Regions from separate parts of the Solibacillus isronensis genome, predicted to be linked through region 1. Evidence: riboswitches for the same ligand, from Rfam matches in the RefSeq annotation. Region 1 holds a riboswitch; each other region holds the start of a gene.
The links. A riboswitch is a leader RNA that binds a small molecule or an ion and turns the genes downstream of it on or off. The one in region 1 is predicted to bind S-adenosylmethionine.
Positions count from the first base shown of each region.

Region 2: another riboswitch for S-adenosylmethionine. It lies ahead of M3166_RS12050 (methionine ABC transporter ATP-binding protein); the one in region 1 lies ahead of metA (homoserine O-acetyltransferase MetA).
Region 3: another riboswitch for S-adenosylmethionine. It lies ahead of M3166_RS14465 (O-acetylhomoserine aminocarboxypropyltransferase/cysteine synthase family protein); the one in region 1 lies ahead of metA (homoserine O-acetyltransferase MetA).

Region 1 is NZ_JAMBOC010000001.1:1,018,153-1,022,481, reverse strand. It holds gene M3166_RS05205 (AAA domain-containing protein) at 1-1,720, shown strand, start outside; gene M3166_RS05200 (nucleoside-diphosphate sugar epimerase) at 1,736-2,479, shown strand; SAM riboswitch class I at 2,552-2,659, shown strand; gene metA (homoserine O-acetyltransferase MetA) at 2,813-3,754, shown strand; gene M3166_RS05190 (ABC transporter ATP-binding protein) at 3,805-4,329, opposite strand, start outside.
Region 2 is NZ_JAMBOC010000002.1:48,241-52,569, reverse strand. It holds gene gcvH (glycine cleavage system protein GcvH) at 36-416, shown strand; gene M3166_RS12060 (toprim domain-containing protein) at 506-832, shown strand; gene M3166_RS12055 (thioredoxin family protein) at 840-1,142, shown strand; SAM riboswitch class I at 1,204-1,306, shown strand; gene M3166_RS12050 (methionine ABC transporter ATP-binding protein) at 1,452-2,480, shown strand; gene M3166_RS12045 (methionine ABC transporter permease) at 2,473-3,141, shown strand; gene M3166_RS12040 (MetQ/NlpA family ABC transporter substrate-binding protein) at 3,297-4,103, shown strand; gene M3166_RS12035 (LysR family transcriptional regulator) at 4,230-4,329, opposite strand, start outside.
Region 3 is NZ_JAMBOC010000003.1:136,989-141,317, forward strand. It holds gene M3166_RS14455 (hypothetical protein) at 143-1,822, shown strand; gene nfsA (oxygen-insensitive NADPH nitroreductase) at 1,868-2,602, opposite strand; SAM riboswitch class I at 2,848-2,962, shown strand; gene M3166_RS14465 (O-acetylhomoserine aminocarboxypropyltransferase/cysteine synthase family protein) at 3,080-4,329, shown strand, end outside.

The DNA of each region.
Region 1 (4,329 bases):
AAATGCTCAAAACGGAACCCGCTCCATTCAGGGTGTTCATTTGCGCATGCAATATATCGAGCAGCTGAACAATAAATATATGGATGCGATCCGTGAAACCGTGCTTATTTTCGAAAAGCTGAAAGAGGAAATCATTCTTCAGTTTAAAGAGCAAAATGATGTGAAAGCACAGCATCTTCAGCAGCTGGAAGAAGAGGCAACTACGGTAAAATCCCAAATGGATGCGATCAATGAAAAAATTGATCCATCGATTACGTTGAACCATTCCACGGACGAGCTGGAAGAACTGCTCGCAACAAATGAACTGGATCAGATGAAAACTGAAACACAGCGCCAAAACCGTGAAAAAGTGGAGCTTCAACTGGATAAAAAAGCGGAGGAGCTGGCAGTTTTAAATGAACAGATAGCCCTTGGTACTGAGACTGTCGAACAGTTAACAGTTCGCTTTAAAGGGATCAACAGCGAAGGCATCCAGCTTGAAAAACGCCGGACAGAACTTGAACAGCTGACAAAACTGAACCCTGAGCAGGCGATCATTGAAGTAAACGAAAAGATCGGGCTTCTTACAGAAAAGATCGAGATGCTTGAATTGAAAATCAGTTTGCTTCCGGTGACGGCAGAACTTCAAAACGAATGGTACGGTTTACTGAAAAACGCCAATGCCCATGACTTGGACGAAATCCGCAAATTGTATGTGAAACATGCCAATGTGATCGGGACAACTTGTGTTGCATCGGCAAATAAAGAGTTTATGGACAACTATCCGACATTTGATGTCGTGATTATTGATGAAGTTTCGAAAGCAACACCACCGGAACTGTTACTGCCGATGTTAAAGGGCGCAAAGATCATTTTAGTTGGGGACCATCACCAGTTGCCTCCGCTTGTAGGCGATGCGACATTTGAAGAGACATTGGAGCAAGTTGTGAAGGAAAGTACAACATTTGAAGAAAAACGAGAGCTTGAAAAGTTACTGGAAGAATCATTGTTTGAGCGTCTTTATAACAATTTGCCGTCACAAAATAAAACGATGCTCGCCCTTCAATATCGAATGCATAAAAATATTATGTCAACTATCACACCGTTTTACGAAAATGAATCCGAACAGCTGCAGTGTGGGTTAGAGGATTCGGATGCCGTACGCGATCATTTCCTTGAAACTTCAAAGGTTACACGAAATCACCATTTACTATGGCTTGATATTCCGAATGCCAAGCCGTATTTTGAAGAGCGTATGAAGGAAGGCTCGAGTTTATTCAATTTAGCTGAGCTGGAACAGATTAAACAGCAGCTTCTTGAATTAAATGCCGCAACGGGACAAGCGAAAGCACAAGGGCTGATTCCACAAGACGCATTAAAATCGGTTGGCGTTATTTCATTCTACGCGGAGCAGGTGAAACGTATTAATCGTCTGATCGAACAGGAAATCAGTGTACCGCATTTACACATCCGTACAGGATCCGTCGATAAATTCCAGGGGATGGAGATGGATGTGATTATCGTCAGCATGGTGCGGAATCATGACAATGAACGCGGAGAAATCGGGTTTGCGAAAGATTACCGACGCCTGAATGTTGCATTATCCCGCGCACGGGAACTGCTCATAATGATTGGCAGTACCGAAATGTTTACAAAGCGTCCAAAGAGCGCGAAAACACGGGATATGTATGCCCATGTATTAACGACAGTAAAAGAGCAAGACGGCTATTTTGCTGTGTAGAAACAGGGGGATTGAATGGATTTACAAAGTACAGTTATACAGCTGCAGAAAGAACTCATCCAAAATCCGTCCATTGAAATCAAAAAGCAAATGCAATACGCCATTCCGATTCACACATTGGAAGTGAAATATCATCCGGTAATGCGTAATGCCATGGATATTTTAATGAAGATGATGCTCATTTCATTTGAGAAGGCGAAGCTGAAAAATGTGGAGTTATTAGCCGAAATTTTATTGGTGGAACCGTTATTTATTCATGATTTGACGAATAAAATGTTACGACTGGGTATGATTGTGAAGGAAGAGGAATTTGCACTAACTGCAAAGGGTAAGGCTCAGCTGGAATCGGGCATTTTTGAAGAGGAACTTGAAGAAACAAGTTATTTTATTCAATACAGCCCGATCCATGAGCAGCCATTGGAGGGTGACCTGGAGGAATTTGCGGATTTGGAAGAGTTTCCGGAGCCTTTCCCGACAATCGAAACAGAAGAAATCGAAGCAATTGAAGAGAGCGTGCTGATTGATTTCATACAACAGCAACTTTCCGAACAACCGGTGGCGGAAGATGAAGTACCGCACTATATAACGAGTGTTGTTTCGACGGAATCGATCCAGATTAATGATATACCGGTCCTATGTTTTTTACTGTTTGATCAAAAGGAAAACAGGCATTTTGTGCGGGTATACAATACATTGACACGTGTATGGGATGAACGGCTGGAGACAATCTTATTTACTATAGAAAAAGAGCAGCTTTAGTATGCGTGAAATAATATTTTTGGAATTATTGCAAAATTACAAAGTACATGATACACTAATGACAATTTAATAGACTTATCAAGAGAAGCGGAGGGACTTGGCCCGATGATGCTTCAGCAACCTCTAGTTTAACTAGAAAGGTGCTACTTCCAGCAAGGTGTTGACCTTGGCAGATAAGAACGGGTAGAAGCCCCTCTCAATTCTGTTTTGCTGGAATGAGAGGGGCTTTTTTATTGTTCCGGAACGGTTCGTTTCGCTCGTAAAACAATGCATTGCCTGAATACCACAGATTATTAAAAGTTTATTGAAAAAGTTTATGAGGGGGAAAGTGGAATGCCGATTAATATTCCGAAACATTTACCGGCGGGTGAGCTGCTTAGAAAAGAGAAGATTTTCGTCATGGAGGAAGACCGTGCGAAAACACAACAAATTCGACCGTTAAATATTTTAGTGTTTAATTTAATGCCTGAAAAAGAGAAAACCGAACTGCAGTTGCTGCGCTTACTCGGTAATACACCATTACAGGTGGATGTGACATTTTTAAACACGGCTACATACGAATCAAAAAATGTTTCCAAATCGCATTTAGATACTTTTTACCGGACGTTCGACCAAGTGAAGCACCGTCGCTTTGATGGGCTCATTATTACAGGAGCGCCAGTAGAGAAAATGGATTTTGAAGATGTTGGCTACTGGAATGAGATTACGCATGTTATGGACTGGGCAGATGAACATGTCACTTCGATTATGTATATATGTTGGGGCGCCCAAGCTGCATTGTATCATCATTTTGGCATCGGAAAATTCGAATTGCCGAAGAAATGCTCCGGTGTTTATTCCCATGTGATTACGGATTTAACAGTAGATTTAGTGCGGGGATTCAGTGATGAGTATGTGGCACCTCATTCACGCCACACGTCGGTTTCAATTGATGAAGTGCGAGCACACCCTGACTTGCGACTATTAAGCTATTCGGATGATGCAGGCGTGTTTATCGTGCAATCGAAAAACAATAAACATATTATGATTACAGGGCATCTGGAATATGATGCAACGACCTTATCGGATGAGTATTTCCGCGATATTGAGAAAGATCCGGACAATACGGAAATTCCGATCAACTATTTCCCGAATAACGACCCGTTGCAGGCACCGAAAAATGTTTGGCGTGCCCATTCGCATCTGTTGTTCTACAACTGGCTGAACTACTACGTATACCAAGAAACGCCGTATGAATGGCATTACGTCGATGAAAATATTGAATATCATATTTAATGCTTATAAATGAAACGAACCAGCAAGAGATGGACTCCTGCTGGTTCGTTTTATTTAATTGCGACCCAGGCACGTTCGCGTTCAATCTGCAAACTAATTTCCCGCCCGAAGAAATCGCTTAATAATTCGTCTGTTAAAACAACTTCGCGTGCATTGGCTTCGACATTTTTTCCGTCTTTCATTAAAAGTACATGGCTAAAACAAGGAAGTATTTCTTCTACATGATGCGTCACGTAAATTAGGGTAGGGCCGTTTTCTGCTTGTGCAATCTGTTCTATTGTTTGCAGCAAGTTTTCCCGTTCGATTAAGTCCAGACCGCCACATGGCTCATCCAATATTAAAATTTCCGGATCCGCCATAATGGCCCTTGCTATTTGAACACGCTGCCGTTCACCTTGAGACAAATGCTCGAATGATTTATTTGCTAAATGGTCACAGTGAAAATGCTTCATAATAGAAACCGCATGGTCAATTTCTTCTTCCGTCACATCATTGAAAAGGCGAAGGGCACCGAATTTTCCGCTGAGCACGATTTCAATTGCATTATCCTGCCAGTTGAAGTTATCGATCATCGC
Region 2 (4,329 bases), on a different contig from region 1:
CTTGAATGTACTACATATAACATGGAGGTTTTCGAATGAGCACACCTAAAGAATTACGTTATTCAAAAGAGCATGAGTGGGTTAAAATTGAAGACGGTAAAGCGACAATCGGTATTACGGATTTCGCACAGTCTGAACTAGGCGATATCGTATTCGTAGAGTTACCTGAAGTAGGCGATGAAATTTCAAGGGATCAGCCTTTCGGTAGTGTAGAATCTGTTAAAACAGTTTCTGAACTATATGCACCACTTTCTGGTAAAGTTGTTGCAATCAACGAAGAATTACTGGACAATCCTGAATATGTAAATGAATCACCATACGGTAATGCATGGATGGTTACTGTTGAGTTAACAAGTGAAGCAGAAGTAGACGAGTTATTAGACGCAGATGCTTACACTGCATTAATCGAACAATAATATGAAACACTAAAGCCTTCTATATAAAGGTTTTAGTGTTTTTTTGTTATTCTATATATAAAGGTGTCGAATGAAAGGAAGCGTGTTATATGGGAAGATGCATTGTTGTAGAAGGACGTGCCGATAAATTGAGATTAATCCCGATATTAGCTGAGGACGTGACAATTATTTGTACAAATGGCACAATAAGTGAAGTCAATTTGATTGATTTATTGGAAGAATATGAGCAAGATGAAATTATCACTATGTTTGATGCAGATAAAAACGGTGAGAAGTTACGTAAACTGATGAACCGTGCATATCCCGAAGCGACACAGCTTATCATACCTCATGAATATGTAGAAGTAGAAAAAACACCTACTAAAATCTTAAGGGATATTTTACTACAGGCAAAATTTTTAGTAAAAGAAGGATGACAGTATAATGGAACAATGGACGAAACAGCAATGGGAACAGAACGTACAACAGTATGATCAGACAGCGTTTTTCTTATATACGCCTATGTGCGGCACTTGTGAAGTGTCGGAAAAAATGTTGGAAGTAATTGAGAAATTACTCCCAGATCTTCCGCTTGGTATGGCAAATATCAATTATTTAGGGGATTTACCATATGAATTGAAAATTGAAAGTGTACCTTGTTTAATCGTTTCAGACAACGGGGAACTAACGAATAAAATTTATGCATTTAAATCCGTACCGTTTTTGTATGAAATATTAAAAAAGTAATTGACGTAGTCACTTTGTCGTGATAAAGTAACATTCATAATAATAAAACTTAATAACGTTGCTCTTATAAAGAGAGGTGGAGGGAAGTGCCCTATGAAGCCCGGCAACCAGCGTTTACGCAAAGGTGCCAATTCACACAAAGTTTAAACTTTGAAAGATGAGAGAACGGTTTACCGTATAAATGTATGTGAAACCTTTCTACTTGTCTTGGTAGAAAGGTTTTTTTCATTCAACGGAGGTTTTGAATGAGAATAGAACATGATTTTGAAATAGCAGGAAGGTTATTTCAATTTAGAAGGAGTACAACCGATGATTGATATACAAAATATTACAAAAGTGTATAACACGAAAAACGGTAAACTTACAGCAGTTGATAATGTAAGCCTATCGATTAACAAAGGTGAAATATACGGAATTATCGGCTACAGTGGTGCCGGTAAAAGTACGATGATCCGCCTGCTGAACGGTTTGGAAAAGCCAACAACAGGTTCTGTCATTGTAGGCGGCCAGGATATTGCAAAAGCTTCCGGGGCAAAATTACGAGAAGCACGCCAAAAAATAAGTATGATTTTCCAGCACTTCAATCTGCTCTGGTCACGTACAGTTGAAGAAAACATTGCATTTCCACTTGAAATTGCAGGCGTTTCAAAAGCTGATCGTGAAAAGCGAGTAGAAGAGCTGATTGAACTCGTAGGTTTAAAAGGAAGAGGGAAAGCGTATCCTTCACAATTGTCAGGCGGTCAAAAGCAGCGTGTCGGCATTGCACGAGCGTTGGCGAACAACCCGGAAGTACTTTTATGTGATGAAGCGACTTCAGCGCTTGATCCGGAAACAACGGATTCAATTTTGGAATTACTGCTCGATATTAATAAAAACATCGGACTTACAATTGTACTCATTACACATGAAATGCATGTTATTCGCAAAATCTGTAACAGAGTAGCGGTAATGGAAGCCGGTAAAGTAGTGGAACAGGGAGATGTATTGCAAGTGTTCCAGCATCCTCAAGCACCAATTACGAAAAACTTCGTATCACAGGCTTCTGGTGAAACACAGGAAACGCAAGCATCACTGGAACAGATTTTAGCCAATTATCCAGAAGGCAAAATCGCTAAATTAACATTTGCAGCGGCAACGACAGAACAGCCTGTCATCTCACAAATGATTAAGCAATTTGACGTAGTTGTTAATATAGTGCATGGCAAAATCTCAAATACAACGGGCGGTTCGTTTGGTACATTGTTTATTCATATCGATGGCGAGCCAAAAGCAGTCGCGGAAGCATTAAGCTTTTTAGCAAAGCAAGAAATTCAGGCGGAGGTGATTGAGCATGTTTAATCAATTATTTCCGAACGTAGATTGGGGTAAAATGCTCGAAGCAACATATGAAACAATTTATATGACGGCTGTTGCGACAGTCATCACATTTATACTAGGACTTCTAATTGGTATTGTCTTATTTTTAACGAGCGACAATCAATTATGGGCAAATAAAATTGTACACTTTTTGACAGGGTCACTCGTGAATATTTTCCGCTCGATTCCATTTATCGTCTTAATCATTTTATTAATTCCATTTACTAAGTTTTTACTTGGAACAATCCGTGGCGCCAATGCAGCATTACCTGCGCTAATTATTGGGGCAGCACCGTTTTATGCGCGCATGGTATTAATAGCATTAAGAGAAATTGATAAAGGTGTCATTGAAGCAGCCCGCTCAATGGGAGCGAAAACTTCTACGATTATTTGGAAAGTGCTGATCCCGGAAAGCTTACCGGCATTAATTTCTGGTATTACTGTTACTGCGGTAGCTTTAGTAGGATATACAGCAATGGCCGGCATTATCGGTGCGGGTGGTTTAGGTAACCTGGCATTCCTTGATGGTTTTCAGCGTAACCGAACAGATGTGACATTAATGGCAACTGTTTTAATTTTAGTTGTAGTATTCATTATCCAATTTATTGGGGACTTCATTACAGCAAGAGTGGACAAACGATAGTTAGTGGCTCATAAAAGGCCGTAATTATAAATAATGGTGCATCGAAACAATATGGACGCAAACTTTAAAAAAGTGCGCGTCTATAAGGGAAATAATCAGAATATAAAAAAGGTTTCGATAAACTGAACAAACTAAAAAAAGGGTAGGTAAAACAAATGAAGAAATTATTATCAAGCGTTATTTTAGGAGCTTCAGTACTTGCTTTAGCAGCATGTGGCGGAGAAGATGAAAAATTAGTAGTTGGTGCGTCAAATACACCACACGCAGTTATCCTTGAAAAAGTTAAGCCAATTTTAGAGGAACAGGGTATTGAGCTAGAAATTGCAACTTATACAGACTATGTTCTTCCAAACCAAGATTTAAATAACGGTGATTTAGATGCAAACTACTTCCAGCACATCCCATACTTCGAAGCTCAAAAAGCGGATTTCGATTATGACTTTGCAAATGCTGGCGGTATTCACATCGAGCCGATTGGTATTTACTCTAAAAAATATTCATCTTTAGAAGAACTTCCTGAAGGTGCAACGATTTTACTTTCTAACTCAGTGGCAGACCATGGACGTATGCTTTCATTACTTGAAGCACAAGGTTTAATTACATTAGCAGAAGGTATTGATAAAACAAAAGCAGAAATAAAAGACATCGTAGATAATCCGAAAAACTTCGAATTCGATGCAAACACAGCAGCTGAATTATTAGTGCAAATGTATGAAAATGAAGAAGGCGATGCGGTGTTAATCAACTCAAACTTCGCAATCGATAACGGTATTAACCCATTGGAAGATTCAATCGCAATCGAGTCTAGTGAATCACCATATGTAAACATTATTGCAGTAAAATCTGGTGATGAAGATTCAAAAGAAATTAAAGCATTAGTAGATGCATTACGCTCAAAAGAAGTACAAGACTTTATCGTTGAAGAGTGGGGCGGCTCTGTAGTACCTGTTTCAGGCGAATAAAATGATCAAAAAACCATTTTCTCTCTTCGGGGAGAAAATGGTTTTTTTTCTGGACATAAAATAGCCTTTTCTTAAATAAGGGGTATCTCCTTATCCAATAAAAATTTTTTTCTGTCCAAATGCATTTTATTGGAATCGTGTTAATCGTGAATAAAAGTTGGATATAAATTTGACGAATACTTCTTCGGATGGAGCAAGATCTCTTGCTGTTGGTGCAATGATGCCG
Region 3 (4,329 bases), on a different contig from region 1:
TATATAATTACTAAACAACCAAACTATGATTTCATAAAAATACAATATATGCTCTATTATGCCAGAAATTATGCGATTTTACTTGTTTATGAATCTTTTTGAAAGGTTATTCGTACATAGTAAGTAAGAGAGGGTGATTGTTATGGGACAATTATTGCTAATAACGGCTATTGGATCACTTTTGATCACATTATTATTAATGCCGTTATCAAAAAAAGTTCGCAATAAGGAGCTTTCATCAAAAACATTTACGAGCTTATTCATTACAACATTTATAGTAAGTTTTATTTCAGTATTTTTAACAGTATATATTTCTAAAATCGATCTAAGCTGGACGATTTTTTTATACGTAATACCTGTTGTAGCGATTATTGGCGCCATATTTGCAGTCGGTAAGGAGCAAAAAATTAAATCTGCGATCGTGCTTGTCAGCATTATTGGGATCGGCTATTTAGTAAGTGCACCATTTTTAAATGCAGATGAAAAATTCAAGTCTTCAGAAATGAAGGAAAAGACGGAAATTTCGGCGTTTGATGAGACGAAAACACCGGCAAGTGTACCGCCGAAATTTGTTAAAAACAAAATGAAAAAAGCGTTTGGACAGGTGCCAAACACGAGCTATTATGAATTAGGAAATCTGCAAATTCAAAAAGTAAATGATCAGTATGTTTACATTGCACCTGTAGAGTTTTCAGGATTCTTTAAGTGGTTTAACGGAAAAACAACTCCAGGATATTTCACGATGAGTGCTACTGACTCAAGCGATAATCCAAAGTTTGTGAAGGCAGAAATGAGCTATGTTCCATCTGCTTATTTAAATAAAAACCTGGAGCGTCATATTCGTCTTCAAAATCCATCATTAATTTTCTATGGAGATCCGCAGCTGGAAATTGATGAAGATGGAAAACCATATTACATCCGTTCTTACGGGGAATTCATTTCTGCTCGTAACGGCTTTGATGTAAAAGGGATTGTGCTTGTTGATGCGGAGACGGGTGCAACAGAGAAAATTGCGATTGCAGATGTACCGGCATTTATTGACGGTGCTGTCTCACCGGAAGCAGTAAGTTTGCAAAACAGTTATTTCGGTAACTATGTACACGGCTTCTGGAATAGTCTTGTCGGTAAAAAGGATGTTAAGTTACCGAGTGATGAAGGTACGGAAGCAAATGTAAGTCCGATCTTTATGGAAGACGGGGAAATGTATTATTTCACTGATTTTACAAGTCCAAAAGAGGGCGTTGACTCGATGCTTGGTTATGCATTAACACATGCACGTACTGGTGAAGCAACGTACTATACTGGAAATCTGGAAGAGTCTTATATGGATTCCCAAGGGGCTCTTGAAATTATCGAGAAAAAATTCATCGAAAAAGAATGGGAGGGCGAAATGCCGATCCTTTATAACTTCTACGGTGAAGCGAGCTGGCTGTCAGCTGTACTTGATGCGAACGGATTCCTGCAAAATTACTTTATCGTGTCAGCAGCAAATCCTGAAATTTCGGCATATGGTACAACACCAAATGAAGCGTTAAGACTTTATAAAACAGCGTTAAGCCGTGGCGGCAGTACGGTAGATGGTACTTCGAATGCCGAAGAGGCCAAAGCGACGGTAAAAGTCGTGCGTGTTTATAAAGAGCGTGTAGGTGATTTCACAATTGTATCCTTCCTGGCGAACACAGGTGAAAACTTCATCGTTTCTACGGAAGTTGCACCGTTTGCAATATACTTGCAAGAAGGTGACCAGGCGACGATAACGTACGCGAAAACAGGAGAAGATTTCCAGCCTGTAAAAGCATTGCAAATTGAAGGGTTGAAATAAAACAAAAGGAGTATGCCATTTTGCGGCATACTCCTTTTTATTAGCTTACTTCCAAGTAAAGCCTTGTGAAGCAAGGAAGTCTTTAATATGCGGACGGTTTTGTTCAACTAAGTAATCAGCCATTTGTTTCGTCCATGTTGCAGTCTTCTGATTCGAAGATCGGCTGCTGTAATAGTCTTCCATAATTCCATCGTACTCATCTAGCAGCGTCTCGTACTTATCAACGTCATAACCATTTTCATGCAATACCGCAGCTACCGGTAAACGCGGTTTTGTTTCATTGCGTTTTGTCGGTGTACCGATTGTCATCGCAAATAACGGGAAAACGTATTCCGGTAAATTGAACAGCGCGCTGATTTCCTTAGGATTTGTACGGGCACCACCGATATAGCAAATGCCGTAACCCATTGATTCAGCTGCAATAACGAAGTTTTGAGCAAATAATGCAACATCTGCTACTCCTACAAGCACGTTTTCAGCCGTGTCAGCAGAAATATCAACCCCATGTTTTTGACCGGCTACTTGCAAACGTTTGAAATCTACGCAAAACAAGAAAGAGGCGCCCGCTGTTTTGAACTGGAATTCATTTTTAGACAGTTCACCAAGCTTCGTTTTCTTTTCTTCATCCGTTACCCAAATGACACTGTAGGCCTGTACAAAATGCGAACTTGCCGCCATTTGTGCTGTTTCGATTAAATCGATGACAGTTTCTTTAGAAATTTCCTCACCTGTATATTTACGAACAGATGTATGACTGCGTAATAATTCTTTTGTATTCACGTGAACATCTCCTTTTTATGTAATAAAAAACTTAAATATATAACCTTCAAGCTTATTTTAGTCAATATTTTACTTGAAGTCGATTATTAACGTCTGTTCAATTCATAGAGAAGGAATTTTTGCATATCGTTAAATACAGATAAGAGTAATCTGAATAGAAATCTGAAAATTTTAATTTTTTGTGTTGACATATCGGATTAGTATGTTTTATACTGAGACTCAACGATGGAACACAAATCACATAACTCTTATCAAGAGCGGCGGAGGGAATAGGCCCTGAGATGCCCGGCAACCAGTAAGTGATGAACTGACTAAGGTGCTAATTCCTACAAAATGGACAATCATTTTGAAAGATAAGAGGAGGCAAACTTGCTCATGCGCAACCCTCTTCTTAACTGAAGAGGGTTTTTTTCATTTAAAAAATCCTCCTCAAAAAACACCGATTTCACCATCGATTAAATTTTTGGGGGTAATAAAATGACAAATTTAAGACCAGAAACTTTATTATTACACGGGGGACAAAAGCCAGACCCGGTAACAGGTGCAATTGCAGTTCCCGTTTACCGCACAACAGCCTATGCATTTAATGACACAGCTCATGCGCAACGTCTATTTGCATTACAGGAAACAGGCAATATTTATTCTCGTATTATGAACCCGACAGTCGGGGCATTTGAAGAACGGGTTGCTTTATTAGAAGGGGGTACAGCTGCAGTAGGGCTTTCATCTGGCGCAGCAGCAGTAGCATTTTCGATTTTAAACGTTGCCGGTGCAGGGGATGAAATTGTTGCGGCAGGTTCACTTTACGGCGGGACTTACAATTTATTCGCCACTACATTGCCTCGCTACGGCATTACAGTAAAATTTGTGGATGAATCAGATCCTGCAAACTTCCAGGCGGCAATTACGGATAAAACGAAAGCAATCTTCGCTGAAATTATCGGAAATCCAAGCTTGAAAGTACTGGATATTGAAGCGGTAGCAAACATCGCTCATGACAATGGTCTTCCTTTATTAATCGACAGCACATTTGCTTCCCCATACGGAAGTAATCCGATTGAATTCGGTGCGGATGTTGTTATCCATTCTGCAACAAAATGGATTGGTGGTCATGGAACGACAATCGGCGGGATTGTCGTTGATGCAGGGAAGTTCGACTGGACACAAGGAAGACATCCAGGATTTACAGAACCGGATACTTCTTACCATGGTCTACGCTACGGGATTGACACAGCAGGCGCTGCATTTGCGACAAAGCTTCGTGTTCAACTATTGCGTGATTTTGGTCCAACATTATCTGCTGACGCAGCATTTAACTTCCTGCAAGGACTTGAAACGCTTCATTTGCGTATTGTCCGTCACAATGAAAATACACAAAAAGTTGCCGAGTATTTAAGAGACCACCCATTTGTGGAATACGTAAATTACAACGGCTTTGAAGATTTTGAGACACATGATTTGGCGAAAAAGTACTTGAAAAACGGCTTTGGATCTATCATTACGTTCGGCATTAAAGGTGGACGCGAAGCCGGTCGCCAAGTAATCGATAACGTAGAATTGTTTTCACACGTAGCAAACGTTGGGGATGCCCGTTCATTGATTATCCACCCTGCGAGCACAACGCACCAACAGTTATCTGCTGAAGAACTAAAAACTGCCGGCGTATCGGAAGAGCTCATTCGCTTATCGATCGGGTTAGAAGCAGCAGAAGATATTATCGCAGATTT